DNA from 3 places in the Arthrobacter sp. C152 genome. Region 2 is predicted to be linked to each of the others. Evidence: predicted binding sites of a transcription regulator. Region 2 holds the regulator's gene; each other region holds the start of a gene.
The links. Region 2 encodes LexA, which represses DNA repair genes until DNA is damaged. Its sites were predicted from a motif close to TCGAACANNTGTTCGA; they were not measured.
Positions count from the first base shown of each region.

Region 1 (10,489 bases), on a different contig from region 2:
GCTGGGTGCCCAGGGCCACGAGGTTGGCGCCGACCACGAGCCAGAGGGTGGTGGTGCCGTCCACGCCGGCAACTGTCTTGGCGTAGCTGATGGCCAGGGTGCCGAACACGGTGGAGACGGCGGCGATGAAAGCGCAGCAGATGACGCGGAGGACGTCGCGCCAGTGGCCCTTGAGCAGGTCGGCCACGGGCAGCTTGGCGATCTGGGCGGTCTTTTGGGCTTCCTCGAAGGCGGGCGGTTCGTGCAGGGTGCGGCGGATGAGGAATGCCACCACCACGACGGCGGCGCTGAGCCAGAACGGGATGCGCCAGCCGATGCCGAACTTGATCTCATCCGGCAGGGCCAGGACGGGAATGAACACCAGGGCGGCGAGGATCTGGCCGCCCTGGGTGCCGGTGAGGGTCCAGGACGTGAAGAAGGAGCGGCGGTTGTCCGGGGCGTGTTCCAGGGTCATCGAGGACGCACCGGCCTGCTCGCCCGCGGCGGAGAGGCCCTGGCAGAGACGGGCCAGCACCAGCAGGGCCGGAGCCCACCAGCCAACGGTGTGGAAGTCCGGCAGGCAGCCGATCAGGAAGGTGGACGCGCCCATGAGCACCAGCGTGAACATGAGGACCTTCCGGCGGCCCACCCGGTCGCCGAAGTGGCCCAGGATGATCGCGCCGATGGGCCGGGCAACGTAGGCGAACCCGAAGGTGGCCAGCGACATGATGGATGCGTTGGCGTCGGCATTGGGGAAGAAGACCGTGGGGAAGATCAGCGCCGCGGCGGAGCCGAAGATGAAGAAGTCGTAGTACTCGACGGCGCTGCCGAGGAAGCTGGCGAGGGCGGCCTTCTTGGGCGTCCCGGCAGAGGTGGGGGCACCCGCCTCGGCGGACGGAAGTGTCTTGCTCATGGTGTTCCTTTGGTGTGACGACATTGTCGCGGATGGATCTGGGGGTCGCAGCCGCCGCTGCCTTGGTGCGGGCGGGGCACGATGCGGCTGGAGTCCGAAAGAAGACCCGACGTCAGTAGCCACATGGTGGGAGCTACTTGCGCGATACAAAAACTATGACTGTGAGGACAGTCACCTGTCAAGAAAATAATCACGATCTAGAAATAGCTCTCACATTGTGGCAATATCGAGGCATGAGTGTGAATCAAACCACAGCGGTCAACGGTGAATCCGCTCTTGCCGCCCCCGCCGCCGCAGAACCCGTCAACGCCATGCCCCCGGAAGCCACGGTGCGTGCCCGCCCCGCGGACCGCACGGACATGGTGGGCAAGGCCCTGGGCCTGCTGGTCCTGCTGGGTGATGAACCCCGCGGTGCCAGCGCCGCGGAGATTTCCCGCCGCGCCGAACTGCCGTTCAGCACCACCTACCGGCTCCTCGGTTCCCTCACCCGCGACGGGTTCGTCGACTACGAGCCGGACGGCCGCCGGTACCACCTGGGCCTGCGGATCTTCCAGCTCGGGCAGCGCGTCTCCAACCATCACGGTTTCGCCGGAACCGCCATGCCCATCCTGCGCCGGGTCACCGAGCAAACTGGCGAGGCCACCATTCTCAGCGTCCGGGACGGCCTCCACCACCTGACCGTCAGCAAGGTGGATGGCCCCCAGATCTTCCGGGTGACCAGCGACCCCGGCCACCTGGGCTCGCTGTCCACCACCGCCGTCGGCAAGGCCCTGGTGGCATTCGCCGAAGATGCAGAGCGGGAACGCCTGCTGGCGGAGGCGCCCCTTGAAGCGCTGACCGCCCGTTCCATCACGGACCGCGACGCCTTCCGCGCCGAAATCGAGGAGGTGCGCCGGCGCGGCTATGCCGTCATGGATGAGGAGAACGAGGCAGGCATGCGTGCGGTGGCCGTACCCGTGCTCAACAGCCAGGGCCACGCCTTCGCCTCCCTGGCCACCGCCGTTCCGGTGTTCCGCCTCAGCCTCGAAGAGCTGGAGGCCTATGTGCCGGTCCTGCGGGATGCCGCCACGGAACTTGCCGCGCGCCTCCCGCAGCGAGGCTAAACCGCAGTATCACGTTCGTATCCCGAACAGTAGTGCGATAAGTGAACAATTGCTGTACTGTAATCCCTATCACCGGGCAGGCCTCCTGTGGATCCCGGTGCCGTTACCAAAGGAGCTGCACGGATGAGTAGTCGAACTGAGTCCTACCTGGTGGGACTGGTCGGAGACGGCGTCAGGCCGTCGCTCACGCCGCCCATGCACGAACGGGAAGGTGACGTGCAGGGCCTGCGCTACCTGTACCGGCCCATCGACCTGCTGGAGCTGGGACTCGGCGGCGATGCCGTCGGCAGCATCCTGCAGAGCGCCCGGACCCTGGGCTTCAACGGCCTGAACATCACCCACCCCTGCAAGCAGCTGGTCCTGGAACACCTGGACGAAATCTCCCCGGACGCCCGCCGCCTGGGTGCCGTCAACACCGTCGTCATCCGCGACGGCCGCTTCATCGGCCACAACACCGACTTCTCCGGCTTCGCCGCCGCCCTGGCCTCGGGCCTGCCGGGGGCGAAACTGGACCGCGTGGTGCAGCTGGGCGCCGGCGGCGCCGGGTCCGCCGTCGCCTACGCCCTCCTCACCGCCGGCGTCCGGCACCTGGACCTCGTGGACATGGACGCTTCCCGCGCCGCCGCCCGCGCCGCCGAACTGGCGGACCTGTTCCCGGACCGCACTGTGGCGGCCGGCACGACGACGGAGCTGCCGCGGCTGATGCCGCAGGCGGACGGACTGGTGCACTGCACGCCGGTGGGCATGGCTGCGCACCCCGGCGTCCCCCTCGACCTGGCCCTGCTGGACTCCCGGCACTGGGTGGCGGACATCGTCTACCGTCCCATCGAGACCGAACTGGTCCGCGGAGCCCGCGCCAAGGGCTGCGACGTCCTGGATGGCGGGCGGATGGCCGTGGGCCAGGCCGCCGATGCGTTCCGGATCTTCACCGGCCTGGACGCTGACCCCGAGCGCATGCGCAGCCACTTCCTGGAACTGGTGGCCGCCGAGGAGGTGGCTGCCTGATGCGCACAGGAATTGCCACCGTCTGCCTGTCCGGCACGCTGAAGGAGAAGATGCAGGCCTGCGCCATCGCGGGCTTCGACGGCATTGAGATCTTCGAACAGGACCTGGTCACCTCACCGCTCAGCCCGGAGCAGGTGCGGACCCTGGCCGCGGACCTGGGCCTGGGCCTGGACCTCTACCAGCCGTTCCGCGATTTCGACGGCGTCACCCCGGACCTGCTCAAGGCCAACCTGCGCCGGGCGGAGGCCAAGTTCAAGCTGATGTCCCGCCTGGGCATGGACACCATCCTGGTCTGCTCCAACGTCGCCACGGCCACGATCGACGACGACGGCCTCCGCGCCGAACAGCTGGCCCAGCTCGCCAACCTGGCCGGCGACCATGGCATCAAGGTTGCCTACGAGGCGCTGGCCTGGGGCAAGTATGTCAATGACTACGAGCACGCCTACCGCCTGGTGGAGATGGTGGACCACCCCAACCTGGGCACCTGCCTGGACTCCTTCCACATCCTGTCCCGCGACTGGGAAACCTCCCACATCGAGGCCTTCAACCCGGAGAAGATCTTCTTCGTCCAGGTGGCGGACGCCCCCAAGCTCACCATGGACGTGCTGTCCTGGAGCCGGCACTACCGGGTCTTCCCGGGCGAGGGCCAGTTCGAGCTGGACAAGTTCATGGGCCATGTGGTCCGCGCCGGCTACGCCGGCCCGGTGTCCCTGGAGGTCTTCAACGACGTCTTCCGCCAGTCCGACGTCGAACGCACCGCCGTCGACGCCATGCGCTCGCTGATCTGGCTGGAGGAACAAAGCGCCAAGTGGCTCGCCGGCACCGAAGCCGCGCCCGCCACCGGTGCCGCACCCCGCCGTCGTTATCCCATGGAACTGGCCACGCTGCCCACGGTGAACGAGCCCGCAGGCTTCAACTTCGCCGAGGTCAAGGCGGACGACACCGCCCAGCTGGAGAAGCTCCTGGGCCAGCTCGGCTTCGCCTTCGAAGGCCGGCACCGCACCAAGGACGTCCAGCTCTGGACCATGGGCCAGGCGCGCGTCATCATCAACGAACAGGCCGCGCAGCACGCAGAGCCGGCCATCGCCGCCCTTGGGTTCGACGTCGATTCCCCCGTGATTGCCTCCGCCCGGGCCCAGCAGCTCAAGGCACCGGTGGTGGCCCGCAAGGTCCAGGCGGACGAGGAAGTGTTCCAGGGCATCAGCGCCCCGGACTCCACCGAGATCTTCCTGTGCCAGGGCAGCCCGGACGGCACCGCGGCCTGGACGCACGAGTTCGGCGAAGGCCTGGAGCACCCCTCCGCGGGAACCAACGCAGTGATCGACCACGTCAACCTCGCCCAGCCGTGGCAGCACTTCGACGAGGCCGTCCTCTTCTACAACAGCGCCCTGGCCCTGGAACCGCAGCCGTTCGCCGAGGTGCCCAGCCCCAGCGGCCTGGTGCGCTCGCAGGTCATGCAGACCTCCGACGGCGCGGTGCGGCTGGTGCTCAACCTCGCCCCGGTGCAGCAGGCGCCGGCCCGGCAGACGTACCAGGAACACATCGCCTTCGCGGTGGCGGACCTCGTGGCCACGGCACGCTCCGCCCGCGACCGCGGCCTGGAGTTCCTGCAGATCCCGGCCAACTACTACGAAGACCTGGACGCCCGCTTCGACCTCGAACCGGGCTTCCTGGCCACCCTCCAGGAGCTCAACCTCCTGTACGACCGGGACGCCGACGGCGAATTCCTCCATTTCTACACCGCCACCGTGGGCAGTGTGTTCTTCGAAATGGTGGAGCGGCGCGGCAACTACGACGGCTACGGCGCCCCCAACGCGCCGGTCCGGCACGCCGTCCAGTATGACTCCCTGCACCGCAGCCGGCCTTCGTCCTGACCGAACCAACCAAGCCCACCAAGAAAAGGAGCCAGCCGTGCCAAAAGACGTCACCGCAGAGCTTGAATCGGAGGAGCTCGTGCCGCCCGCCGAGCCCAAGGCAGCGCACGCGCCCCTGGACGCCGCCGCCGAATCCCAGGCGGACCTCAGCGCCGAAATCAACGCGCTGGGCGAGGCCTACCGGCGTGCCCTCAAGGACGGCGCCGCCCAGGAAACCCAGCCGCGGCTGGACTACCCGCCGTACCGCAGCAGCATCCTGCGCCACCCCACCAAAAGCCTGACGCACGCGGACCCGGAAACCATCGAACTGTACTCGCCGGCCTTCGGTCACCAGGACGTCCACGCCCTGGAGTCGGACCTGACCATCCAGCACAACGGTGAACCGCTCGGTGAGCGCATCATCGTCTCCGGCAAGGTCCTGGACGGAGACGGCCGCCCCGTGGCGGGCCAGCTCGTGGAGATCTGGCAGGCCAACTCGTCCGGCCGCTACATCCACAAGCGCGACCAGCACCCGGCCCCGATCGACCCCAACTTTACGGGCATCGGCCGCTGCATCACCGGCCCGGACGGCTCCTACCGCTTCATCACCATCAAGCCCGGCGCCTACCCATGGAAGAACCACCTGAACGCCTGGCGCCCCGCGCACATCCACTTCTCGCTGTTCGGCACCGAGTTCACCCAGCGCATCATCACCCAGATGTACTTCCCCGGCGACCAGCTCTTCCCGCTGGACCCGATCTACCAGACCATCGTGGACCAGGACGCCCGCGACCGGCTGGTGGCCACCTATGACCACAGCCTCACCGAGCCCGAGTGGGCACTGGGCTACAACTGGGACATCGTCCTGACCGGGCCCAAGCGGACCTGGACCGAAAACGAAGCATACGGCGACGCCGGGGACGAGGAGTAGAGATGAGCACCAAACTGGTACCCACCCCCGGACAGACGGTCGGCCCGTTCTACGGCTACGCCCTGCCGTTCGAGAAGGACAACGAACTCCTGGCCCCGGGCACGGCCGGTTCCATCCGCCTCCAGGGCACCGTCTATGACGGCGCAGGGCACACCATCCCGGACGCCATCCTGGAAATCTGGCAGCCGGACGCGGAAGGCAACATCGTCCAGCGCACCGGCTCCCTGGTCCGCGACGGCTACACCTTCACCGGCTGGGGCCGCGGCGCCGTCGGGAACTCCGGCGTGTTCACCTTCACCACCGTCAACCCCGGCCCCACCAAGCCGGGCGCGGCACCGTTCATCTCCGTGGCGCTGTTCGCCCGCGGCCTCACCAACCGCCTGTTCACCCGCATCTACCTGCCCGAGGACACCGAGGCCCTGGCCAACGACCCGCTGCTCAGCTCGCTCGAGCCCGAACGGCGCAAGACCCTGATCGCCCGCCGCGATCCCGACGGCGGCCTCACCTGGGACATCCGGCTCCAGGGTGCGGACGAGACGGTCTTCCTGGACTTCCAGTGACCCACGCCGCCCTGGGAGATCTGCGCGCCTTCGCGGAGGAGGCCGACGCCGGCCTGCTCAGTCCCGTCTCAGCGTCACCCCTGGTGGCGGCGCTGACAGGGGACCGGGCAGTGCTGGCGGCGATCCTCGCCGTCGAATCCGGCTGGGCCGCCGTGCTGGAACGCGCCGGCCTGGCACCTGCCGGTTCCGCCGCCGTCGTCGCCTCGGCCGCCGAGGCCGGGCGCTACGACCTGGCCGATATCGCGCTGCGCGCCCAGGGCGGCGGCAACCCCGTGATCCCGCTGCTGGCGGACCTGCGGAAGAACGTGGCGGCGCTGGACACCGCCGGAGTGGGTGCCGCCAAGGCGGTGCACACCTCGCTCACGAGCCAGGACGTGCTGGACACCGCCCTGATGCTGCTGGCCCGCAACACCGTCCACGCCGTGCTGGCGGACCTGAAAGCGACCACGACAGCGCTCGCCGACCTGGAAGGGCGGCATGCGGAGACGCTGTGCGTGGGCAGGAGCCTGACGCAGCATTCGCTCCCCTTCACTTTCGGGCTGCGGAGCGCGCAGTGGTTCCAGGGCGTGGCCGCGGCCGGGCGGCAGCTGGCCGGCCTGGATTTCCCGGTGCAGTTCGGCGGCGCCGCGGGAACGCTCGCCGCCGGGACCATGCTGACCGACGGCTCACACGCCTCACCGTTCAGCCTCGCCGATGCCCTGGCCGCCCAGCTGGGCCTGGCCCCGGCACCGGCTCCCTGGCACACCAGCCGCCTGGCCGTCACGTCCCTCGGCAACGGGCTGGCAGCCGTGCTGGACGCCTTCGGCAAGATCGCCGCCGATGTCCTGTTCCTGAGCCGGCCCGAGGTGGCAGAGCTGGCTGAGCCCCGGGCCGCGGGCCGCGGGGTTTCCTCCGCCATGCCGCAGAAGCAGAACCCCGTGCTGTCCGTGCTGGTCCGGAGCGCAGCGCTGCAGGCGCCGCACCTCGCCGCGCAGCTGCACCTCTCCGCCGCAAACTTCAACGACGAACGCCCGGACGGGGCCTGGCACACCGAGTGGCCGGCCCTGCGCCAGCTGCTGGCACTCACCCTCGGCGCAGCCGGCTTCGTCCGCGAACTGGCCGAAGGGCTGCGGGTGTTCCCGGACGCCATGCGCCGCAACCTGGACCTCGCCGGCCCGCTGCTGCTGGCCGAGGGCGTGGGCGCCGCTGTCGCTCCGCTTCTGGCGGAGCAGGACGGCCGCACCGGAAAGCAGCAACTGCAGGACGTGGTGGACCGGACCCTCCAGGCGCCCGCCGCGGAGCAGGCCGCCACCTACCGGAAGCTCCTGCGTGAGGCCGTCCCCGCCGCCGTCGTCCCCGATGCCCGGCTGGAGGAACTCCTGGACCCGGCCAGCTACCTCGGCCAGGCGGCGGAAATTTCCCACCGCATTCTGGCCGCCTTCCCCGACTTTGTTACACCTACCGACGCGAACGGAGCTTCCCGTGGCTAAACCGGCCCTGAAGGCAGCGCTGCTGTCACCCCAGCGAGTCCTGGGCGACCACCCCCTGCTGGTGGTGGGACCCTCCCTGGGTACCTCCTCCATCCTGTGGAACCGCGTGGCATCACTGCTCGGCAATGACTACGACGTGGTGGCCTGGGACCTGCCCGGCCACGGGGTCTCGCCGGCTGCCACCGAAACCTTCGACGTCGCAGCGCTCGCGGACGCCGTGGTGGACCTGGTCGATTCCATCGCCCCGGGCGAAGCCTTCCACTACGCCGGCGTCTCGCTCGGCGGCACCGTGGGCCTGCAGCTGGGCATCACGCACGGGGAACGGCTGAAGAGCCTGTCGGTGCAGAACAGCGGCGCCAAGATCGGCACCCCCGAAGGCTGGCTGGAGCGCGCCGAAACCGTCCGCACCCAGGGCACTCCCGTCATGATCCAGGGCTCGGCCCAGCGCTGGTTCGCCCCCGGCTTCATGGACCGCGAACCCGAGTTCAGCAGCCGGCTCCTGCACTCCCTGCGGGACGCGGACCGCTTCAGCTACGCCTTCTGCTGCGAGGCGCTGGCCGCCTTCGATGTCCGCGCTGAACTGGGCAGCATCCGGGTCCCCACCCAGGTCATCGCCGGCTCACTGGACGCCGTGTCAACGCCCGCCATGGCGGACGAAGTGGCGTCCGGCATCACCGCCGGGGGCGGCACCGCCACCGCGGTCACCGTCGAGGGGATCTCACACCTGGCCCCTGCAGAGGCACCCGCGCACACCGCGGACCTGATGCGCAGCCTGATGGCCTGGGCCGAATCACGGGAGGCGGCCAAATGAGCGGCGCTGCACACGACGGAGCTGAGCGCCACGGCGTAGTCCAGCCCGGCGCCACCAGCAAGGAAATTTACGACGGCGGCATGGTGGTCCGGCGCGAAGTGCTCGGCGACGCGCACGTGGACCGGGCCAACGCCAACAAGGACGAGTTCACCGACGACTTCCAGGACATGATCACCCGCATCGCGTGGGGCGGAATCTGGACCCGGCCCGGACTGACCCGCCAGATGCGCTCCGCGGTCACCATCACCGCCATGGTGGCGCACGGGCACTGGGAGGAACTGGCCATGCACATCCGCGCCGCCCTCCGGAACGGCCTCAGCAGGGACGAGATCAAGGAAATCCTGCTGCAGACCGCCATCTACTGTGGAGTCCCCTCCGCGAACACCGCCTTCAAGACCGCCCAGGAGGTGTTCCGCGACCTCGACTCCACCCACGAGGACCCCGCGGGCACCGGCACCAACCCCACCCCTCCCAACTAGGTCGCAGTTGTTGTCGTTTTGAGCCCCCAAAACGACGTTAACTGCCAGTCAGTTGGGTCCCAGAGAATCAGAGGAACCATGAACCAGGCTTTTGTGTACGACGCTGTGCGCACCCCGTTCGGCAAGTTCGGCTCCGGCCTCGCCGGGGTCCGTCCGGATGACCTTGCCGCGCACGTGATCAGGGAGTCCGTGAAGCGGGCGCCGTCCCTTGACGTGGAGCGGATTGATGAGGTGGTGTTCGGCAACGCAAACGGCGCCGGTGAGGAGAACCGCAACATTGCCCGCATGGGCACGCTGCTGGCCGGCCTGCCGGTCTCGATCCCCGGCACCACCGTCAACCGGCTCTGCGGCTCCTCCCTGGACGCCGCGATCATCGCCTCCCGCCAGATCAACGCCGGCGACGCCGACCTGGTCCTGGTGGGCGGTGCGGAGTCGATGTCCCGCGCGCCGTGGGTGCTGCCCAAGACGGAGAAGCCGTACCCGGCCGGTGACATGACCTTGGCGTCCACCACGCTGGGCTGGCGCCTGGTGAACAAGGCGATGCCGAAGGAGTGGACCATCTCCCTGGGCGAGGCCACCGAGCGGCTCCGCGAGAAGTACGGGGTGACCCGGGAGGCGCAGGATGAGTTCGCCGCGAACTCGCACAACCTGTCCGCCGCCGCGTGGGACGAGGGCTTCTACGACACCCTCGTTACCCCTGTCCCGGGCACCGACCTGGTCCGCGACGAAGGCATCCGTCCCGGCTCCTCGGCGGAGAAGCTCGCCGGGCTGAAGACCGTGTTCCGGGCAGAGAACGGCACGGTCACCGCGGGCAACGCCTCGCCATTGTCCGACGGCGCCTCCGCGGCCTGGGTGGGCAGCGAGGCGGCCGCCGGGCTGCTCGGGCTGGACCCGCTGGCACGCATCGCCGGCCGCGGGGCGCACGCCAACGATCCGCAGTACTTCGGCTACGCCCCCGTCGAGGCGGCGAACAAGGCCCTCGCGAAAGCCGGGATCGGCTGGGACCAGGTGGGCGCCGTCGAACTTAACGAAGCGTTCGCCGCGCAGTCCCTGGCCTGCGTCAACGCCTGGGGCATCGACCCCTCCATCGTGAACCGGCACGGCGGCGCGATCGCCATGGGCCACCCGCTCGGCGCCTCCGGGACCCGGATCCTGGGCACCCTGGCCCGGTCCCTGCAGGCCTCCGGCGAACGCTGGGGCGTGGCCGCCATCTGCATCGGCGTGGGCCAGGGCCTGGCTGTGGTGCTGGAAAACGTGACTGCTTCAAATGGAAAGGCATAAGCCATGCTGAACTTTGTTGATTCGGTCCAGGAGGCCGTTGCCGGGATCAAGGACGGTTCCACCGTGATGATCGGCGGGTTCGGCAACGCCGGCCAGCCGTTCGAA
Region 1 is NZ_JBTZSU010000004.1:120,322-130,810, forward strand. Features, by position in the region: gene ACYSM9_RS04335 (MFS transporter) at 1-892, opposite strand, end outside; gene ACYSM9_RS04340 (IclR family transcriptional regulator) at 1,126-1,995, shown strand; gene ACYSM9_RS04345 (shikimate dehydrogenase) at 2,119-3,000, shown strand; gene ACYSM9_RS04350 (bifunctional sugar phosphate isomerase/epimerase/4-hydroxyphenylpyruvate dioxygenase family protein) at 3,000-4,874, shown strand; gene pcaH (protocatechuate 3,4-dioxygenase subunit beta) at 4,912-5,784, shown strand; gene pcaG (protocatechuate 3,4-dioxygenase subunit alpha) at 5,787-6,344, shown strand; gene ACYSM9_RS04365 (lyase family protein) at 6,341-7,813, shown strand; gene ACYSM9_RS04370 (alpha/beta fold hydrolase) at 7,806-8,624, shown strand; gene pcaC (4-carboxymuconolactone decarboxylase) at 8,621-9,103, shown strand; gene ACYSM9_RS04380 (thiolase family protein) at 9,182-10,384, shown strand; gene ACYSM9_RS04385 (3-oxoacid CoA-transferase subunit A) at 10,388-10,489, shown strand, end outside.
Region 1: a site for LexA is predicted at 2,018-2,033, ahead of ACYSM9_RS04345 (shikimate dehydrogenase). Genes of this name have one in related genera too.

Region 2 (10,489 bases):
ACGTCGAGGCCGACGGCGATCCTGTCACCGAAGCGGTCGATGGCCCGGCGGGTCCACTCCGGGTTTTCCAGCGCTGCGGTGCCGAGGTTGACCCGGGCAACACCCAGGCCGAGGGCTGCTTCCAGCGTTTCGTCGTCGCGCAGGCCACCGGAGAGCTCGACCTTGATGTCCAGTTGGCCCACCACGTCGCGGAGCAGGTCGGCGTTGGACCCGCGCCCAAACGCGGCGTCCAGGTCCACCAGGTGGACCCATTCGGCACCCTGCTGCTGCCAGTTCAGCGCGGCTTCAAGGGGCGTGCCGTAGCTGGTCTCGCTGCCTGCTTCGCCCTGGACGAGCCGGACGGCCTGGCCGTTGACGACGTCGACGGCGGGCAGCAGTTCAAGTACCGGCAGGTCATGTGCGGTGGTCATACTCATCCTTGGTGTCGGTTCTGTGGAGGCAAACGGGGGCCGGGCGTCAGCCGGCGGGGAGCGTCAGCAGGTACGCGGCGAGCAGCGACATGGCGGCCAGGACGGAGAACGCAACCTGCGTCCACCGCGGCTTGCGCTGCTGCCGGAAGGAGATGGCGCCGCCGATCAGCAGGCCGGCAAGGCCCATCAGCAGGACGGACCACATTCAGGCGTCGCTGCCGGTGCCGGCGGTCCCGCTGGCGGACTGGCCGGCGCCGGGCTTGCGCAGCCCTTCCACCCAGTTGCGCAGGAGCCGGGCGCCGGCATCGCCGGACTTTTCCGGGTGGAACTGGGTGGCGCACAGCGGGCCGTTTTCGACGGCGGCGATGAACGGGGCGCCGTGTTCGGACCAGGTGACCAGGGGCGGTGCCATCCGGGGCTGGATGACGTCGAAATTCCATTCCTGCACGCCGTAGGAGTGTACGAAGTAGAACCGCTCGTTTTCGACGCCGGCAAAGAGCTTGGAGCCTTCGGGGACCGTGACGGTGTTCCAGCCCATGTGCGGCACAACGTCCGCCGGCAGCGCTTCCACTTTTCCGGGCCATTCGCCGATGCCCTCGGCTTCGGTGCCGTGTTCCACGCCTGCTTCGAACAGGACCTGCAGGCCCACGCAGATTCCCAGCACGGGGCGGCCACCGGCTACCCGCCTGCCGATGAGCCGGATCCCGTCCACGGCCTTGAGTTCGCGCATGACGGTCTCGAAGGCGCCCACTCCGGGCACCACGAGGCCGTCGGCATTGAGTACGTCCTCCGGCTTGGCGCTGAGGATCACCTCGGCGCCGGCGCGCTCGAGGGCGCGCACTGCGGACCTGACGTTCCCCGAACCGTAGTCCAGCACCGTCACGGTGGGCTTGCCTTCGGGAGAGGGGAGCTTCTGCGAGGCCGTGGGGTCGACGATGGCGCCGTCCTTAAGGACCTGGCCGCTCACAGCGCACCCTTGGTGGAGGGGATGCCTTCGACGCGGGGGTCGGGTTCGACGGCGGCGCGCAGGGCCCGGGCGAAGGCCTTGAACTGCGCCTCGACGATGTGGTGGGGGTCGCGGCCGGCGAGCACGTTCATGTGCAGGCAGATGCCCGCGTGCAGGGTGATCGCTTCGAAGACGTGCCGGGTCAGGGAACCGGTGAAGTGGCCGCCGATCAGGTGGTACTCCTGGCCAGCGGGTTCGCCGCCGTGCACCAGGTACGGGCGGCCCGAGACGTCGACGACGGCGTGCGCCAGCGCTTCGTCCAGTGGCACGGTGGCCTCGCCGAACCTCCGGATGCCGGCCTTGTTGCCCAGCGCGGTGCGGAGGACTTCACCGAAGGTGATGGCGGTGTCCTCGACGGTGTGGTGCACGTCGATGTGCGTGTCCCCGGTGGCCTTCACGGTCATGTCGATCAGGGAGTGCTTGCACAGCGCCGTGAGCATGTGGTCGTAGAACGGGACCGAGGTGTCGATGTCCGAAACACCGGTTCCGTCGAGGTTGATTTCCACGAGCACGGACGACTCGCTGGTGGCGCGCTCCATGCGGGCTGTCCTGGCCTCGGCGGCGTTCGATCCGGTGGAACTCATGGTGAAGGGTCCTTTTGGGGAGTGGGTGTGGTTCAAGGCGTCCAGCGCCGCCGCTTCAGGCGCCGCTGCATCAAGTCTAGGCGGGAAGCGCGGCCTGGCCCGCAAGGATCCGCTCAAGCGAGGTAAGGAAGGTTGTGGTTTCCGCCTCGGTGCCCGCGGTCACCCGCAGGTGGCCGGGGATCCCGACGTCGCGGATCAGCACGCCGGCATCCAGCAGTTCCTGCCAGACCTGGTGGGGGTTCTCCAGGCCGCCGAAGAAGACGAAGTTGGAGTCTGAGGACGCGGGCGTCAGGCCCATCCGGGTCAGGCCTTCGACGATGCGGTCCCGCTGCTTCTTGATGTCCTCGACCTCGGCCATCAGGGCCTCCCGGTGTTGAAGGGCGGCGAGGGCGGTGGCCTGCGTAATGGCGGAAAGGTGGTACGGCAACCGCACCAGGCGAAGGGCATCGGTGACTTCCGGGGCAGCGGCCATGTAACCGAGCCGGGCACCCGCCAGTGCAAAGGCCTTGCTCATGGTGCGGGAGACGATCAGCCGCTCCCTGCCGGGAAGCAGGGTCAGTGCACTGGGCGTACCCTCGTGGGCGAACTCGTGGTAGGCCTCGTCCACAATGACAATGGTTTGGCTGTCTGTTCCAGCCTCGTAGACGGCCTCGACGACGTCCAGGCCCAGCCCTGTCCCGGTGGGGTTGTTCGGGGAGCACAGGAACACGAGGTTCGGCTGGAGTTCCTTCACCTGGCGGGCCGCTGATTCGGCGCTGAGGTCGTAGTTGCCTGCGCGTTCACCGGTGATGTAGCGGGTGTCGGTTCCGCTGGCGAGGAGGGGGTACATCGAGTACGTGGGCGGGAAACCCAGGGCCGTGCGTCCGGGGCCGCCGAAGGCCTGGAGGATCTGCTGCAGAACCTCGTTGGAGCCGTTCGCTGCCCACACGTTGGACTTGTCCAGTCCGTGTCCAAGATATTCGGCCAGCGCCTCCCGCAGTTCCGTGAACTCCCGGTCCGGGTAGCGGTTCAGGCCTGCGGCAGCTTCCGCCACGGCGGCGGTGATGGCTGCACGCACATCGGCCGGCACGCCATGGGTGTTCTCGTTGACATTGAGGAGGATGGGGACGTCCAGCTGCGGCGCCCCATAGGGTGTGAGCCCGCGAAGGTTGCTGCGGAGGGGAAGCCGGTTCAGACGTTCTAGCTGGTCGTTCACCTGAACAGTTTAGTGGCCCCGGCAGCGACCGGAAAATGTGACGGTTCCCGCTGGCCGGCAACAGCCGTCCCTGCCGCCCGGCGGGCGGCCGGCGCCGGGCGGGTCAGCGGGTGGGTACGTACAGCTGCTGCCCCGGCAGCACGGCACCGGCAGGAAGGTTGTTGAGCTGGACGATGTCCGCCACAACATCACGGGCGTCGCGCTCCGGCGCCACCTCACCTGCAATGGACCAGAGCGACTGCCCGGGCTGCACTGTCAGGGTGACGGCGGGCGTCAACCGGAGGTCCGCGGCGGAATCCGAGGCCTTGGCCGGGGAATTGAAGAGCCCGGACAGGGACATCGCCAGGGACAGGAGCAGCACCGCGAGGAGCATGGCCGGAATCCCGATCAGGACGATCCGGCCGCGTCGGGTCAGCCGGAGCGGCGCGGCCGGCACGCCGCAGCCGGAGCGCCGCGCCCGGGGCTGGGACAGCAGCGGGGGCATGGGCAGCGGCCGCGGACGGGAAACCTGGGGAAGAGATAAAGCTGACATGAACTTAGCCCTCCTGGACCAATACTGTGCTGCAACCAAACCGGCCGGGTGCCGGCGGAAATGCCTTCCGCACCCGCCGCGTCCACCCTGTCGACGAACGCCCCGGAAGCGTTTTTCCGGTGGCATCTTCGAACGGAAGGACGCGGACTAGAACACATGTTCGAACTTTGCTGGTTCAGTTTTAGCACTTATCAACGAACAATGTCGAGACTCGCTAGAACAAATGTTTGAAAATGCGATGTGGCTGGCCTAGCTTTGACATCAAGAACAACCACTCTGAAAGTTGACCAGCAGGGTCTGACATTGATGGTGGGGGATCCTCCGGGCCGCGCCGTTGCACAGTGCGCTGCCCGAGGTCCGGTGGCAACCGAAAGGCATTGGCGTTTATGGCAGCAGCAGCCGCCGGAGGCAGGACGGCCCCGCAGCACAAGAGGACCGCCAAGGGCCTGACACCCCGGCAGAAGAAGATCCTCGAAACCATCCAGCGGTCGGTCAACGAGAACGGTTACCCGCCCTCCATGCGCGAAATCGGTGACACCGTCGGCCTCGCCAGCCTGTCCAGCGTGACCCATCAGCTCTCGCAGCTGGAAAAGCTCGGCTACCTGCGCCGGGACCCGAAGCGGCCCCGGGCCATGGAAGTACTGATGCCGCTCACCCTGGACCGGGGCGCCGGCAAGGCAGACGCCTCAGCCGCTCCGCAGGCTCCCGGTGCGGGGGCAACCATCACCGAACTGCCCACTGCGCTTGATACGGCCATGGTTCCCCTCGTGGGGCGCATTGCCGCGGGCGGGCCCATCCTTGCAGACCAGGTGGTTGAAGATGTCATGCCGCTTCCCCGCCAGCTGGTTGGCCAGGGTGAGCTGTTCATGCTCAGGGTGGCCGGGGATTCGATGGTGGATGCTGCCATCTGCGACGGCGACTGGGTGGTGGTCCGGCGCCAGGCTGACGCAGCCAACGGAGACATCGTGGCTGCCCTGCTGGATGACGAAGCCACGGTCAAGACCTTCCGCCAGCGTGACGGCCACACCTGGCTGCTCCCGCAGAACACGCAGTACGAGCCCATCCTGGGAGACCACGCCACCATCATGGGCAAAGTGGTCTCGGTCCTGCGCTCCCTCTGACCCCCAGCTACTTCGAGGCTTCGGCCCCCAGCCTGCTCAGCGCTGCCAGGGCCTTGTCCCTGTCCGTGGTAGACCAGAACGGCGGCAGGGCAGCCCGCAGGAAACCCGCATACCGCTCGGTGGCCAGGCGTGAATCCAAAACTGCCACCACGCCCTTGTCCCCCGTTGACCTGATGAGCCGGCCGGCCCCCTGGGCCAGCCGGATTGCGGCGTGCGTGGCAGAAACGGACATGAAGCCATTGCCGCCCGCCTGCGCCACGGCCCGTGAACGCGCCGTCATGAGCGGGTCGTCCGGCCGCGGGAAGGGAATGCGGTCGATCACCACCAGGCGGCACGAGCCGCCGGGAACGTCCACGCCCTGCCACAGCGACATGGTTCCGAACAGGCAGGTGTCCGGTTCGTCGGCGAATTGCTTGACGAGCGCCGTCATGGTGGATTCACCCTGGCACAGAATTTTCACACCCACCGTCGCGCGGAGGGCATCCGCGGCTTCCTCGGCCGCGCGGCGCGACGAAAAGAGGCACAGCGCGCCCCCGCCGGAGGCCTTGATGAGCGCCTCCAGTTCGGCCAGCGCTTCGGGCGAAACACCGCGGCCCGGCTTGGGGAGGTGGCCAGCGACGTACAGGATGCCCTGCCGCGGGTAGTCAAACGGCGAACCGACATCCACCCCGGTCCAGCTGGGGGCGCCATCGCCGACCAGGCCAAGGCCGCCCGCCGCCGGTTCGAACGCGGAACCGATGGCCAATGTGGCGGACGTCAGCACCACCGTGTGCCCGGCGAACAGCCCTTCCCGCAGCCTCCCGGCGACGGAGAGCGGAGCGATGTTGATCAGCACCGGCGCGTTGTCGTCGGGCTGCGAGTACCCCTGGCCCGGGTCGAACGTGCCGGCGCGGGAGAACCAGACCACCTCGCGGTTTTCACGGGCGGCGATCAGGCGCTCACACAGTTCCAGGATCAGCATGAGCCGTGACCGGGCGAGCTGCCGTCCGCCGTCGGCCGTGCTGTTGCTGTCCCCCTTCGAATCGGACAGCGCCGCACGGCACGCTTCCCGCAACTGGTCCACGCAGTCCAGCTGTTCATCGTTCAGGCCGTTGGGCAGCAAGCCGCCCGGGGCACCGGCCAGGGCAAGCTCCAGGTTGGCGGCGGCGGCGTTCAGCGCGTCAACGGTGATGGCGGTGTGCTTCCTGGCGCCGGCGGCCGCCGCATGGACCATCGCCACGGACAGCTGGCCGGTGACGGCGCCCGTGACACGGTCCTGGAGTTCGTGCGCTTCATCCACCACCACGACGTCGTACTCGGGCAGGACTGCCAGCCCTTCGAAGGCGCTGACGGCGAGCATGGCGTGGTTGGTGACCACGACGTCGGCCTCGGCCGCGTCCTGGCGCGCCCGTTCGCTGAAGCATTCGGCGGCCATCGGGCATTTCTGTGCCCCCAGGCATTCCATCGAGGTGACCGAGACCTGCCGCCAGGCGCGGTCGGTGACCCCGGGCAGCAGTTCGTCGCGGTCGCCGGTAGCCGTCTTTTCCGCCCACTCGCGCAGGCGCACCACTTCCTTGCCGAGCTGGGATGCCGGGCCCCCCACCGCGGCAGCAAAGTGCGGGACGCTGGTGTCTTCGCCGAGGGAGAAGAGCTGGCCTTCGGCAGGCTCATCCGACGGGAAGCCGCCGTCGAGCTTGTGCCGGCAGACGTAGTTGGACCGGCCCTTGACCAGCGCCACCTTGACGGGCCGTTCGAGGGCAGGGCCGATGTTCTTCAGGAGCCGGGGCAGGTCCCTTCCCACAATCTGTGTCTGCAGCGCCAGGGTAGCCGTTGATACGAGCGCCGGCTTGTTGCTTTCCAGGGCGTGGGCGATGAGCGGCACCAGGTACGCCAGGGACTTTCCGGTGCCCGTTCCGGCCTGGACCAGCAAATGGTTCCCGGTTTCGATCGCCCGTGCCACCTGCCGGGCCATTTCGTGCTGTCCTTCGCGGCTTTGGCCGCCCATGCCCGCGACGGCCCGGTCGAGCAGCTCGATCACGAACTGCCCGCCGGGCGTTTCCGTGGCGTTGCGTGCCACGGGGTCAGTCATTGCTGGCGAATGGTTCCAGTTCGGACGCGAGGCCTTCCCGGACCATCACGACGGCCTTCGTGCCCGTCTCCCCATGGTCAAGGCTGATGATTTCCGCATCGGAGTCGTGGAGCTTGCTGATGAGGTCCCCGCGGTCGTAAGGGATAAGCAGCTCGAGCTTGACGCTGGGCCGTGGAATGGAGTCGCTGATGGCTTTCAGCAGCTCGGCAATCCCCTCGCCCGTGCGGGCCGAGACCACCACGTGCCGCGGCTCGCGCTGCTTGAGCCGCTCCACGACGAAGGGGTCGGCGGCGTCGGCCTTGTTCAGCACGATGATCTCGGGCACCTTGCGGGCGTCCACTTCGCTGAAGACCTTGCGGACCGCTGCGATCTGCCCTTCCGGGTCCGGGTGGGACACATCGACCACGTGCAGGATCAGGTCCGCATCCGCCACCTCTTCAAGGGTGGACCGGAACGCCTCCACGAGCTGGGTGGGCAGGGAACGGACGAACCCGACGGTGTCGGCCAGCGTGTACCCCAGGCCGTCGGCCGTTTCGGCTTTGCGGACGGTGGGGTCGAGCGTGGCGAACAGGGCGTTCTCCACGAGGACACCGGCGTCGGTGAGCCGGTTGAGCAGCGAGGACTTGCCGGCGTTCGTGTACCCGGCGATGGCCACCGACGGGACTTCATTACGACGGCGGTTGGCGCGCTTGGTCTCGCGGGCGGGCTTCATCGCGGCGATCTCCCGCCGCAGCTTGGCCATGCGCGTGCGGATCCGCCGGCGGTCCAGTTCGATCTTGGTTTCACCGGGGCCGCGCGAACCCATGCCTGCGGCCGCACCGCCCACCTGGCCACCGGCCTGGCGGGACATCGACTCGCCCCAGCCGCGGAGCCGTGGAAGCAGGTATTCGAGCTGGGCCAGTTCAACCTGGGCCTTGCCCTCGCGGCTCTTGGCGTGCTGGGCAAAGATGTCCAGGATCAGGGCCGTCCGGTCGATGACCTTGACCTTGACGATGTCCTCAAGTCCGCGCCGCTGGGACGGCGCCAGTTCGGCGTCGACCACCACGGTGTCCGCGCCCGTGGCCATGACGATGTCCTTGAGCTCCTGGGCCTTTCCGGATCCCAGAAAGGTGCCGGGGTCCGGCTTGTCCCGCCGCTGCACCAGGCCGTCGAGAACCTCGGAACCGGCGGTCTCGGCGAGGGCGGCCAACTCGCGCAGCGAGTTTTCGGCATCCGCCAGCGTTCCCTCGGACCAGAGGCCTGCCAGCACTACCCGCTCCAGGCGGAGCTGGCGGTATTCGACCTCGGTGACGTCCTCAAGTTCGGTGGACAGGCCGGCCGTACGCCGCAGGGCGCGGCGTTCCTCGAGGTCCTGCTGGTCGCCGTCGAACGCGCTGTGTTCCTCATCAATGCGGGAAATGGCCTGCGCTGTACCGAGGACCCGTTTTCCGTTGCCGCTGCCTTCACCGCCGGGCGTGCCGACGTTCCTGGCCGGTACGTCCTTGGCGAGGATCCGGTCGATAACAGCCTGGATTTCCGCAGGACTCATGTCCTGGGCGGCTGGATCGGAACCGGTGTTGGGCTGGCTGGTCATGGTCTCCTTTGAAGATTCGGCAGTTCCAGAATAGTGCCGATTGGTCGAGTGTGCTGAAGAATTCGCGGTGGGCTGACGAGCTGCGGTCATGCATGTCCTCCTGGTGTACTCGCGCCGCGGGCAACGATGCCGGGCGGGAAACGGGTGCCGCATCATGCGGGCGGCAGGGAAGGCCGGAGAACTGGCGGAAGTGCGGCGATGGGCTGACTTCGAGTTTGTCCGGCGTCCGGAACAAACGGCGGGCGTCTGGTCCGGGTGCACAAGCGGAAGGCGTGGTTCACCTGCATCGCTGCGGGACGGTCTGTCGCTGGAGGACAGGCTGCGGGGCGGGCAGGGCCCGCCGCGGCTACTCGAAGATCAAGAACATGCCTTCAACCCTAGCAGAGGGGATTGCGCGCGGTTTCCCATTACGCTCCAAGGGGAACTACTCTGGCCAGTTATGGAGTCCGCACACTATTTCAGCGCGTCCCCCGCCGGCCCCTTCTCCCGCAAGCCCCTCACGGTGGAACTGGCAGGCCAGGCGCGGAAGCTGCAGACGTCCACCGGCATCTTCAGCCCGGACGGCATCGACAAGGGAACCGCCGTGCTCCTGGCCGAGGTGCCGCCGCCGCACCAGGCAGGCAACCTGCTGGATATTGGCTGCGGCTGGGGTCCGGTGGCCCTCACCATGGCGCTGCTCGCCCCGCAGTCCAAGGTGTACGCCGTGGACGTCAACGAACGCTGCATCGCATTGACCAACGAGAACGCAGTGTCCCTGGGCCTGTCCAATGTCGTCGCGGGGACGCCCGAGTCAGTGGACCCCGAGGTGCGCTTCGACACGATCTGGTCCAACCCGCCCATCCGGATTGGCAAGGATCAGCTGCATGCCCTGCTGAAGCTGTGGCTTCCGCGGCTGGCCGACGGCGGGACGGCGTGGCTGGTGGTCCAGAAGAACCTGGGTTCGGATTCGCTCCAGCGCTGGCTGGCGGCCGAATTGGACGAGTCCTTCACGGTGTCCCGCGAGGCGACGTCCAAGTCGTTCCGGATCCTGGCTGTCAGGAAAGCGTCCCGCTCGCCACAATGACGGCGGGGCCGCTGAGCTCTACGTGCTCGTGGCCTCCCGGGCCGGCGAAGAACTTCACGCCCACCACGCCGCCGGGAACGTGGACGCGCCACGTGTCAGGGGCTTCGGCCCCGGCCCAGTGCCGGATGGCGACCGCGGCAGCACACGCCCCCGTTCCGCAGGACTGGGTCTCCCCCACGCCTCGTTCGTGCACGCGCATGGTGATGGTACCGATGCCATCGTGCACCAGCGGTTCGGCGGGCACCACAAACTCGACGTTGGTCCCGTTGGCAGGGACGGGATCGACCTTCGGCGCGGTGAACAGCCGGGTGCCGGCCAACTCGGATAGCTCGGCCAGGGCCACCACAGTGTGCGGGTTGCCCATGCTCACGGAGAGCGCCGGACGGGGAACCTCCAGCCCGTCGGCGGTGACCAGCGAGTCCATGGCCTTGGCGCTGGCTTCGCCGGGGAAGATGAACTCCCACGGCCCCATGTCCACCGCGTAGCCGTCCCCGGTGCGGACCACGGTCTTGACCCCGCCGCGCGTGCCGATGGTGAGCGATCCGCCGTCGGGCAGGTCGATCAGGCCCTCGCTGCGCAGGAAGTGGACGAACACCCGCACGCCGTTGCCGCACATTTCGGACAGCGAACCGTCGGCGTTGCGGTAGTCCATGAACCATTCCGCGTCCGGGGTGCCGGCGAGCAGTTCGCGGCCCTCCGGAAGGAAGCGCGAAGGCACTGCCCTGATCAGGCCGTCGGCGCCGATGCCGCGGTGCCTGTCACAGAGCGCGGCCGCCTGGCCGGCGTCGATGACCCGCGTGCCCTCGGGATCGGCGACCAGGACGAAGTCGTTGCCGGTGCCGTGCCCCTTGGAAAAGCGGAGCCCGCCCAATGTACGGAAGGCGGACTCGGGAGTTTCAGCGGGGGTGGCATCCATGGTGTCAAGCGTAGCGGCGGA
Region 2 is NZ_JBTZSU010000017.1:37,042-47,530, reverse strand. Features, by position in the region: gene priA (bifunctional 1-(5-phosphoribosyl)-5-((5-phosphoribosylamino)methylideneamino)imidazole-4-carboxamide isomerase/phosphoribosylanthranilate isomerase PriA) at 1-410, opposite strand, end outside; gene ACYSM9_RS13110 (hypothetical protein) at 457-615, opposite strand; gene hisH (imidazole glycerol phosphate synthase subunit HisH) at 616-1,377, opposite strand; gene hisB (imidazoleglycerol-phosphate dehydratase HisB) at 1,374-2,000, opposite strand; gene ACYSM9_RS13095 (histidinol-phosphate transaminase) at 2,077-3,195, opposite strand; gene ACYSM9_RS13090 (LysM peptidoglycan-binding domain-containing protein) at 3,299-3,679, opposite strand; gene lexA (transcriptional repressor LexA) at 4,114-4,848, shown strand; gene ACYSM9_RS13080 (ATP-dependent DNA helicase) at 4,856-6,916, opposite strand; gene hflX (GTPase HflX) at 6,909-8,489, opposite strand; gene ACYSM9_RS13070 (class I SAM-dependent methyltransferase) at 8,929-9,552, shown strand; gene dapF (diaminopimelate epimerase) at 9,524-10,468, opposite strand.

Region 3 (10,489 bases), on a different contig from region 2:
CTTGCCGGCATCCGGACCGGACTCCACCCGCTCCACCCGGTATTCGGCCTTGCTCAGGTTGATGTCCAAAGGAAGGATGGGGATGCCAAGCCGGCGGGCTTCCGCCACCAGCAGCCGTTTGGGGTACATCCCGGGGTCGTGCTCCCACAGGCCGGCGAGGAAGGCCTCGGGGTGGTGGGTTTTGAGCCAGGCGGACTGGTAGGTGGGGACGGCGAATGCTGCGCCGTGGGCTTTGCAGAAGCCGAAACTGGCGAAGGACTTCAGGGTCCCCCACACTTTGTCGACGACGTCCGGCGAGTACCCCTTGGCTTTGGCTTCGCGCCGGAAGAATTCCTCGACCTGCGCCTCACCGGTCTCGCTGCTCAACGCCCTGCGGAACTCATCGGCTTTCGCCAGGCCGCATCCGGTCATGATGTCGAAGGTCTTCAGGATCTGTTCATGGAACACCGTGACACCGTGGGTTTCCTGCAGCACCGGCTTAAGGTCCGGGTGGGGGTAGACCTCGGGCGCGAATCCGTGCCGGTGTTCCAGGAAGGGCCGCACCATGTCCGATTTCATGGGGCCGGGGCGGAACAGGGAGATATCGATGATGAGGTCATTGAATTCCCTGGGCGCCATTTTGCCGATCAGTTCACGCTGCCCCGGGGATTCGATCTGGAAGCACCCCAGGGTGTGCGTGCTCCTGATCAGTTCGTAGGTTGCCTCGTCGTCCAGCGGGACGGCGTTGAGGTCGATGCGTCCGTCCGCAGCAATGTAGTCGGGCCCCGCCCCGTCCGGGCCTGGCTGGTGGCCGCCTGCTGCCACCACTTCCTTTTTGCCGGGATGGATCCGGATGATCTCGCGGACGGCAAAGGCCATGGCGCTTTGCATCCGTACGCCCAGGACATCGAGCTTGAGCATCCCCATGGGGTCCATGTCGTGTTTGTCGAACTGGCTCATGGGCAGGCCAAGGCCGCTGGGCTGGACGGGGGTCCTGTCCAGCAGGGTGGCGTCGCCGAGGATCACCCCGCAGGGGTGCATGGAGATATGGCGGGGCAGGCGGTCCAGCCGCTCGGTCAGGTCCACCAGCAGGTCCAGTTGCTGGTTGCCTTCGGCGTCGCGGTGTTCCACGCGGCCGGCAAACTCCCGCAGTTCGGGTTTTTCCTGCAGCGCTTCGCGGAACTTACGGGCCGAGAAGCGCCACAACTGCTTGGCGATCTCCCCCACCTCGCCGTCGTCCATGCCCAGCGCCAGCCCGGCGTCGCGCACGGCTCCCCTGGCCCGGTACCCGTTCTGCATGCTCATCAGGGTGACCCGTTCGGAGCCGAAGCGTTCAAAGATCCGGCGGTAGACGTTATGCCGTTCCGCGCTTTCGACATCGATGTCAATGTCCGGAAGCGTTGCGCGGTCATTGGAAAGGAACCGTTCGAAAATCAGGTCGTGCTGCATCGGGTTCACATGGCTGACCTCGATCAGGTAGTTGACCAGGCTGGATGCCCCGGAACCGCGGGCCGCTGCCCGGACCCCCATGTCCTGGATCATCCGTGACACCTCCGCAACGGTGAGGAAATAGGAGGAGAAGCCCAGGTTCCTGATGATGCGCAGTTCATGGTCCAGGCGGGACTGCATGGCGGTTTCGTCCGATCCCGCGATTCCGGGGAACCGCCTGCCGATTCCTGCCCGGGAGCGCTGGACCAGTTCGACGTGCGGATCCTGGCTGATGCCGATGACCGAGGCCTCGGGGACCACCGGCTGTTTCCACCCCATGTCTGCCACGGGGTCGATCCGGCAAAGGTCGGCGAGCGCCTCGGTCTGCGCCATCAGCTGTTTGAGGTCCGCGGTTCCGTAACCGGCGGCAGAAATGATTTCCCTGCCAAGGCCCAGCATCTGGTCCGGGGTTTTAAGCCAGCCCTGGCCGGTGGGCTGCAGCAGCGGCTCGCCTGCCAGTTCGGGGAGGGACTTCAACGTCCTTGCCGAATCCAGGACGTCGGCGGTGGGCGCACCGTCAGGCGCGCTGTACCGCACGGCGTTGGTCAGGACGGCCGGGACGTGGTGTTCTTCGGCGAGGCGCAGCATGCGGACCGCGTGGGAAGTGCTGAGGGCGGTTCCCGGGGCGCTGAGCTGGGAGACGATTTCGGCCACCACCGTGCCGCGGGGCATGGCGTCAAGCCATTGCTTGAACAGGGTCCGGGGGCGAAGGTAGCGCCTGCCGCCCATGGCACGACCGACGTCTGAATCAGGCCCGAGGAGGACGGTCAGCACCGGTTTGAGGGTGTGGGGGTCAAGGGTCCGTGACGCCAGTTCGGCGCGGGTGACGGCGGCCGGAACTGCTCCCCCGGCTTTCCCGGAGGTCCTGGCGTGGGCATCCGACACCAGCCGGCACAGGGCACGGTAGCCTGCGCCGTTGTTCCGCCCGCGGGCCAGCACCACCACCCGGCCGGCGACCAGGGTGCGGTGGTCGCCGTCGTCGTCAAAGACCGCAAGGTCCACGCCCACAATGGGGTCGATGCCCGCCGCCATGCACGCTTTCAGGTGCTTGATGGTGCCATACAGGCCGTCACGGTCGGTGCAGGCGAGTGCCGTGGCGCCGTCGGCGGCGGCAGCCGTTGCCAGTTCCTCCGGCCAGGAGACGCCGTAGTGGGCGCTGAATGCTGTGGAGACGTGCAGGTGGGTGAAGCTCATGCTGTTCCGGTTCACGCAGTTCTGGGCCGAAGGGCGTCATGGATCCGCAGCAGCCGCCAGCGTCCGCTGCGGATGTGCCGGGTGAGGTCAAGGGTGAGTGTTTCAGCACCGGCAGGGGCGGAAGAAGGCAGGACCTGAACCCGCCAGATTTCATGGTCCACCACGCCCGGGCCCGTGCCCAAGGGGGCCCTGCTGTCCTCTGCCCACCATTGCCGGCGTTCATACCAGCGGAGGGGTTCGGCGCAGACCCTGTAGTCAGTCCCCGCCCAGGTGATGGTTTCCGGCTGGCCCGAGACGGAGCACAGCACCTCCACGGATTCGCTGAACATGCCCATAAGCGCCTCCCCGGATGGAACCTCTGCCAAAACCACTATTCGAAAATATGTTCGAACAGTTCAAGTCTACGCCGGGCGGGAGGTTAAACCTAGGCAGGGGTGGACGGACCGTCCGGCAGGGAGCAGGATGATGGCATGAAAAGCGATGAAGCACTTCTGAAGCAGGCAACCATCAAAACCCAGGACTCCACCCTCCTGGCCACGTTTGACATCGACGGGACCATTCCGGGTTCCGGCGCCTACGTAGTGGGGCTGATGGGGGCAGCACCGGACTATTCCGCGCAGCGCCGCCTGTGCATCGAATTCATGAACGGGAAGGCCATCGCCTGCTACTCGTTCAACCGTGACCAGGGAATCGAAGAGGATTACGACCTGTCGGGCGTAACGCACTCCGATTCCACCATCACGGGAAGCTTTCCCCGCACGGCCTTGAACGGGCTCGGCAAAGGGCACGTGCTGTCAGCCTTCAGCGAGGCTGACGGCCGCGAATTCCAGCACGGGGTTCCGGTGGAGGAAGCGCTGTAGCGTCAGCTGCTTTCCTTGTGGATCCGCAGTTCCAGTTCGATGAACGCGGAGATCATGGCCCGGTAGGTTGATTCAACGATGTCCGGGTCAATGTCCTTTTTCTCCGCTGCGGCCCGGACGTTCTCAATGATCCGTTCCACCCGGCCAGGCGCCCGCACCTCGGCGTCGTCCCCCTTGAGGGTTCCGGCAATCCGGATCAGCCGTTCGCGGCGGGCAATGAGCGTGACGATCTGTTCATCGACCTCGTCCACGGCAATCCGAACGGCAGCGAGCTGTTCCCTGTCGGCACGGGCATCCCTATCGTTTCCTTGAATTGTCGCCATCATCTGACACTATCGAAGCATGAAGCCCAGAGTCGACTTTATCTCCCTCGGCGTCCGCAGCGTCTCCCGCTCGCGGGCGTTCTATGTGGACGGCCTTGGCTGGCCGGTCCACCGTGAAGTTGCCGATGAAGTCCTGTTTATCCAGGTGAACCATGGCCTGGTGCTGTCGCTCTGGGACGTGCGGCAGATGCGGGCCGAGGCGGGGGTCAGCCCGCCGGACGGCATTCCCTGCATCACCCTGAGCCACAATGTGGCCAGCGCAGCAGACGTGGACCGGGTGATGGAAGAGGCCGCGGCGGCCGGCGCCCCAATCATCGCAGAACCGGTCACGCAGCCGTGGGGCGGCTACACAGGGTATTTCGCGGACCCGGACGGCTTCCGCTGGGAAGTGGCGTACAACCCCAACTGGACAGTGGACGACGCCGGTACGGTCACCGTCTGAGGCCAGCCCGCCATGGGCAGGGCTGCTAGAACAGGGCCTCCACGGGGCGGATGAGTTCCGGCCCGTTGTTGCGCACGTTGCCCACTTCCTTGCCCACGGATTCCACCTGCCAGTCCGCCGCGGCGTCCTTCACCCCGGCACGGACCAGGTCCACCAGTGCGGCGGCGTCGTCCGCCTGCGGGTCAAGCCACGCTTCCATCGTGGCCTTGTCCATGGGCAGCGGAACGCGGTCATGCAGCGCCGTGAGTTTCCCGAAGACGGTGGCTTCTGTTCCCGGCGGCGGCGTGTCCGCCGTGAGGATGGAGGTGGACAGCAGCCACCGCGCGGGGTCGCCTTCCGGCACCGAGGGGTCCTTCCACCACTCGTAGAGGCCGGCGAACACCAGGCCGCGGCCCTGGCCCGGATGCACGTAGTAGGGCTGCTTCGACTTTCCGGGGCCCTGCTTCCATTCGTAGTACCCGTCCGCCGGCACGGCACAGCGCCGGGACTGTGCGGCTTTGCGGAATGCGGGTTTTTCCAGCACGGTTTCGCTGCGCGCGTTGATCATGCGGGAGCCGATGCCGGGATCCTTGGCCCAGGACGGAACAAGCCCCCAGCGGGCAACGTGCAGCTGGCGGACGTCCTGGCCGTCCTTGACACGCTCCAGGACGATCGGGACCGCATCGGTGGGCGCCACATTCCACGAGGGCGGAATGCTGACCTCCTCCTCCAGTTCGGCGTCGAATTCGGCCAGGAGGTCCCCCACGGCCCGTGCCATCACATAGCGTCCACACATGGCACCAGCATGCCACCGGCGCCATACAGTGTCATGCAGGCGGCCGATCGCGCCGCAGAGGACGGGGAATACGGGCCTGCACGCTACCGTTGACGGTAAGGAAACCTTTCACGCAACCTTAGGAGAGCCCTGTGGACTTCACTCCCGAATCCGGCACGATCACCATGTTCTCGACCACCTGGTGCGGCTACTGCAACCGCCTGAAGAAGCAGCTGGACGCGCAGGGCATCGGCTACACCGAGATCAACATCGAAGAGGTCGATGGCACTGCCGAACTCGTCGAGCAGCTCAACGGCGGCAACCGCACCGTCCCCACGGTCCTCTTCCCGGATGGCACGGCGGCCACCAACCCGTCGGCGGCCGAGGTCAAAACCCGGCTGGCCGCATAGGCACCCACCGGACACCACGTGATGCGGGTCATGCCCCCAGGCTGCTGAATGGAGCAGAGCCAAGGGTGGCATGGCCCGCATACGTTTCCAGGAGGGCCCGCTCCACCACGTCCACGTTGAGGCCGGGCACCAGGTCGTTGGCGGCGCCGGCGGTGGCAGGGTCCCATTCCAGGCCAAGGGCCGAATAACTTTCCGTGAGGACTTTGCGGATCGGCGCTGAGTCTTCCACCACGATCACGGAGCTGAAGAGCCAGCCGCCGGACACCACCCGCTGCGCGGTGCCGACCAGCTTGATCTGGCGCGTGCTGTCCGCTGGGTCGGTGCCGTGCACGCTGAACTCCCCGGGGCAGTACTCGCCCGGGATTTCGCCCACACCGGCCTGCACCCCCACGGCCCTGAGGGTCTGCGCGAACATTTCGCCAAAATAGCCGAAGCGCAATTTTGATCCGGCGATGGCGTCGGCGTCCGGCTCAATGTGGTCCACCACCAGGGTCCCCTGGTGGTAGGCCGCGGCACGCCCGCCGGCCCTCCGGACCAAGGGCTCAAAGCCGTTGTCGGCGCATGCCCGGGCCGCTGCCTCGAAGCCCGGAAGTCGGGTGTCCCGCTGCCCGAAGGCAACGGTCGGGGCCGGCCGGTACAGCCGCAGGGTTGGCCCGATCTCCCCGTTTTTTGCCCGCGCCAGCAGTTCCAGGCCGAACTCAAGGTCACGGCCCGCGCCGAGGGACACATCCTGCCGCACGACGGTCAAAGCCGGCAGTGCGTTCATGTCGGCCGTCCGTTCAGCTGTCCGGCCTGTTCCGGCGTCGTGCATCCTGCCCAGCTCCTGTTCGTGGTCCTGGCCGCCGTTCGGCCGGACAACCAACCCTAGGTTACGCCGTGGCCCCGCCAGTCTCCGCCACCCTCGCCCGGTCAGCGACCCCGGCGGCCCGCCCACACGCCGTGCAGCAACGGAACCGCCGACGCGATCATCAGCACGCTGCCCAGCACGGGATCCGCCCCGCGGACCACGGCCCCTGCGATCAGCAGGGCACCGAACACCATGGCCGACGCCGACCGCCTGGCCATCCGGTCCAGCCGCGCCACCTGGCGTTCCAGGCGGGGGACGGCCAGGGGCAGCGATCCTTCCTCGATACGGGCAGCGAGGGCGTCCAGCCGGCGGGGCAGGCCCAGGGCGATCCCGGCGACGTCGACGGCCTGCCGGGCCGCGTCCTGGAGCAAGTTGCCACGCTCGTCCCGCAGCAGCTGCGCGGCATAGGGTTCCACCGAATCCCACAGGTTGAACTGTGGGTCCAGGGAACTGCAGACCCCCGATGTCAGGGACATGGCGCGGATAATCAGCAGGAAGTTTTCCGGCAGCTGGAAAGGCAGCGAACGCACAACATCGCCGAACTCCATGGCGAAGTCGCGGAACTCCCGCGGATCCACCTCGCGCAGCTGGGCGAAGCCCATCCCGCCAAACCGTGCGAAGAGGCGCGTCATGGCCCGTTCCAGTTCCACCGTGTCCGCGGTGGGCACCAGGACTCCCACTTCGCGGATGGCGGCCACGAGCCCCTTGCCGTCGCGGGCCGCGGCGGCAATCAGCAGTTTCCGCAGGCCGCTGCGCGTCGCGGGCGTCACCTGGCCCATCATGCCGAAGTCGATGAACGTCAGTTTCCATGGGCGTTCCCCGGGCCGGGCAGCGACGGGTGTCACGAAGATGTTGCCTGGGTGCGGGTCAGCGTGGAAGAAGCCGTTGGTGAACAACTGGTCGAACATGACGGCTGCGAAGACCGGGGCCACCTCCACGGGGTCGATTCCCGCCGCCCGGAGCCCCGCAGTATCGGTGATCTTGACGGCGGTGACGTCCTCCAGGGTCAGCACGCGGCGCGTGCAGCGCTCCCAGGCGACCCCCGGCACGGCCACTTTCGCGTCCCCGGCGAAATCCTCCGCGAAGCGCTCGCAGTTGGCTGCCTCGTGGAGGTAGTCGATCTCTTCGAGGCTCGTCTGGGCGAATTCTCGCACGAGGGCCGGAACGTCCGCCCGTTCGGAAACCACCCGGAACCGGCTCAGCCAGCCGCCTACCCTGCGCAGGGCGGCCAGGTCGACGTCGACAATGGCTCCGATGCCGGGGCGCTGCACTTTCACCACCACCCTGTCCAGCCCCGTGTCCGCGCGGTCCGGGGCATTCAGGCGCGCTAGGTGCGCCTGTCCCAGCGACGCCGCCGCAATCGGTGCCTCGTCCAGTGCGGCAAAGACCGTGGCCAGGGATGCGCCGAGTTCCTGCTCGGCCAGGGCGCGGATGGCGGGAAACGGTACCGGGGGCACCTCGTCCTGCAGCCCTTCGAGTTCCTTCGTGATCTCGGGCGGCAGGACGTCCAGCCGGGAGGAGAGGAACTGGCCCACTTTGATCATCAGGCCGCCGAGTTCCACCGCGAGGTCATGGAAGCGCCGGGCGAACTGCTGCATCCGGCGCGACCGGTTCCGTTCGGCCACCCTGCCCAGCCCGATCCTGGGCAGGAACAGCTCGAACCACCAGATGGCGGCCAGGTTCAGGGCGGCGAAGCGCAGGATACGGCGGTAGCGGGCACGGGTGCCGCCGGTTTGGGCACCGGCGCCAGCGGGCACCGGCGCAGGCATGTCCCCGGGAACCGGCGCGCCGGGGTCCTGGACGGTTGGCCCCACCCGGGTCAGTTCCGGGCGAGGATCGCGTACATCCGGCGGCGCGCGTCATCAAGGACCGCGGCCGCCTCCTGCACCTGCTCCGGCGAGCCTGTCCGGCCCACCTGGGCGGTGGCCTGGGCAAGCTCGACGGCGGCCCTGGGCAGGGATCCCGGGCCGGCCGCCGCGGCGTCCCAGGGGGCGGGTCCGTGGTGGGCGGCGGCTTCCTCCCGGCCGGCCTGGGTCAGGGAGTAGACTTTGCGGCCGTTGGCTTCCTCGGCCTTGATGGCGCCTTCATCGGCGAGCAGCTGCAGGGTGGGATAGACGGAACCGGCGCTCGGCTTCCAGGCGCCTCGGCTGCGCTCTTCAATGTCGCGGATGATCTGGTAGCCGTGCATGGGGCGTTCTGCGAGCAGGGCCAGCACGGCGGCGCGGACTTCGCCCTTGCCGGCCCTGGTGGCGCCGGGGGCGCCGCGTTTTTCAAACCGTGAGCGCAGCTCTTCGACGGCCTGCCACATGCCCTCGATATTGTTGCCGCCGAATCCGCCTGCCGGGAATGAACCACGCATGGTGATCTCCTCTGTGAAACGCCAACGATATACAACGATACATCCGCCGCGTTGCCGCTGCAGGTTCAGGTCCTGCGCAGCGTCAGGATCTGCTCAGCCCGGCCAAACGGCCCCTGGCGGTCGTGCAGCACGGTGGAGGTAAGACCGATGCCGTCACGCCCGAATGACACGGCGTTGTCCAGTCCCAGCCATTCCCCCTCGGGCCTGCGGTACATGTGGATCTGCAGGTCCAGGTTGGGAAAGGCATAGCTGTCCTTCCCGGGCGGGACCCGCGCGGCGATGCCGTTTGCGGTGTCCACCAGTCCCATGAGCCGGGCAGTATCGCCGCTGTCGGCGCGGTCCGTCAGGGGATGTTCAGTGCGCAGCCACACTTTGCCAGCGCCCGGCCGGTGGCCTTCGGCCACCCGCATTTCCAGCGAGCGAATGAATCCTCCTGGCCAGACGGCGGAGCCGTCATAGGGTTTGCATTCGTCCGGGCCCGGAATCGCGGGGTCCTCGACGGCGGCAACGTCACCGGTGTCGCTGGTGACCATCCGCCAGGCGGTGGCCCGGATGGTCGTCCGGCCACCGGCCACCAGTTCAGCCTGCACCAGTTCGATGGTCCTGCCCGGCCGCAGGGTGGTGGTGCCGATGTGGAATTCCCCGCCGGGGATCAGGCCCAGGATCTCGTAGCTGAGCCGCGCCATCCGCATGTCCGCCCGCGGCTCGTGCCGTTCCAGGGCCTCTGCCATCAGTCCCGAGGCGGGAGCCATGTGCTGTTCGTGGGCATTCCAGGCCCCCTGCGCGTGGATGGTCGAGCGGAACCGCCCGTCCCCCAGCGACTGGTAGTAAGAGTTGCCTTCGGCGAGCCCGGGCAGATCTGCAGTCAACACTGACCCCTTCAAATTTTCGGTGAATTGGCCCTAACTCTATCCCGCGCCCGAACGGCACGCCGGGCAGACGGCGAAATGTTGGGGCCTGTGCGGAGGCATCGGACTAGACTCAGGAACTGGTCCTGTCAGCAACCTCAAAAGAGGTGTTTCATGCGCGTCATCAGCTACAACCTCCGAAAGCACAAGGCGAGCGGCGAACTTCTCGCCCTGGCACGGAATCACGACATCGATGCGCTCTGCCTCCAGGAGGTGGACGCCAGCGACCTTCCGGAGACACTGGGGCCGCTGCACCTGGCGGATGCCACCAAGGGCAACCGGCTGGGGCTGGCCATCTACTACCGGACAAGCCGGTTCACGGCCCTGGACACGCAGTCGTTCGCGCTGAAGAAGTCCATGCACGACCGCGTCCTGGCGCCCGCCCATGAGCGCCTGATCGGGACGCGGGTGATGGACAACGATACCCAGCACGAACTGGTCATTGGCTCGTTCCACGCCGCGCCGCTGACCGCCTCCAATTCCCTGCGGCGCAAGCAGATCCACGCGGCGCACGCCGAACTGCTGAGCATGGGCCGGGGCCTGATGACGCTGATGGTGGGGGATTTCAACTACCCGTTCTTCACCAAGAACCTGGACATGCACATGAAGAACTCCGGGTACGCGCTGTCCCTGAGCAACCGCCGCACCTACACCCGTTACAAGGTGTTCAAGGGCCACTTCGACTTCGCCACCTCGCTGGGACTGGATATCGCAAGCGTGGAGACCCTGCCCCGCGGGAACTCCGACCACCTGCCCATCCTGGTGACGGCCGAATACGGCGAGGGCTACTAGGCCAGCAGGCTAGATAGCGGCGAGGAGGGTCCGGGCGGATTCGAGGTATGCGGCTTCAACATCCTCTCCCGCCAGCGCCGACTGGATGGCGCAGCCCTGTATCAGGCCCATGACCGCAGGGGCGAGCAGCCGG
Region 3 is NZ_JBTZSU010000008.1:63,424-73,912, reverse strand. Features, by position in the region: gene ACYSM9_RS08190 (DNA polymerase III subunit alpha) at 1-2,661, opposite strand, end outside; gene ACYSM9_RS08185 (DUF6504 family protein) at 2,673-2,996, opposite strand; gene ACYSM9_RS08180 (hypothetical protein) at 3,132-3,521, shown strand; gene ACYSM9_RS08175 (chorismate mutase) at 3,524-3,847, opposite strand; gene ACYSM9_RS08170 (VOC family protein) at 3,864-4,286, shown strand; gene ACYSM9_RS08165 (SOS response-associated peptidase) at 4,312-5,061, opposite strand; gene ACYSM9_RS08160 (mycoredoxin) at 5,193-5,450, shown strand; gene ACYSM9_RS08155 (lipoate--protein ligase family protein) at 5,479-6,216, opposite strand; gene ACYSM9_RS08150 (ABC1 kinase family protein) at 6,360-8,066, opposite strand; gene ACYSM9_RS08145 (PadR family transcriptional regulator) at 8,117-8,656, opposite strand; gene ACYSM9_RS08140 (thioesterase family protein) at 8,722-9,525, opposite strand; gene ACYSM9_RS08135 (endonuclease/exonuclease/phosphatase family protein) at 9,679-10,356, shown strand; gene ACYSM9_RS08130 (TetR/AcrR family transcriptional regulator) at 10,366-10,489, opposite strand, start outside.
Region 3: a site for LexA is predicted at 3,036-3,051, ahead of ACYSM9_RS08185 (DUF6504 family protein). Genes of this name have one in related genera too.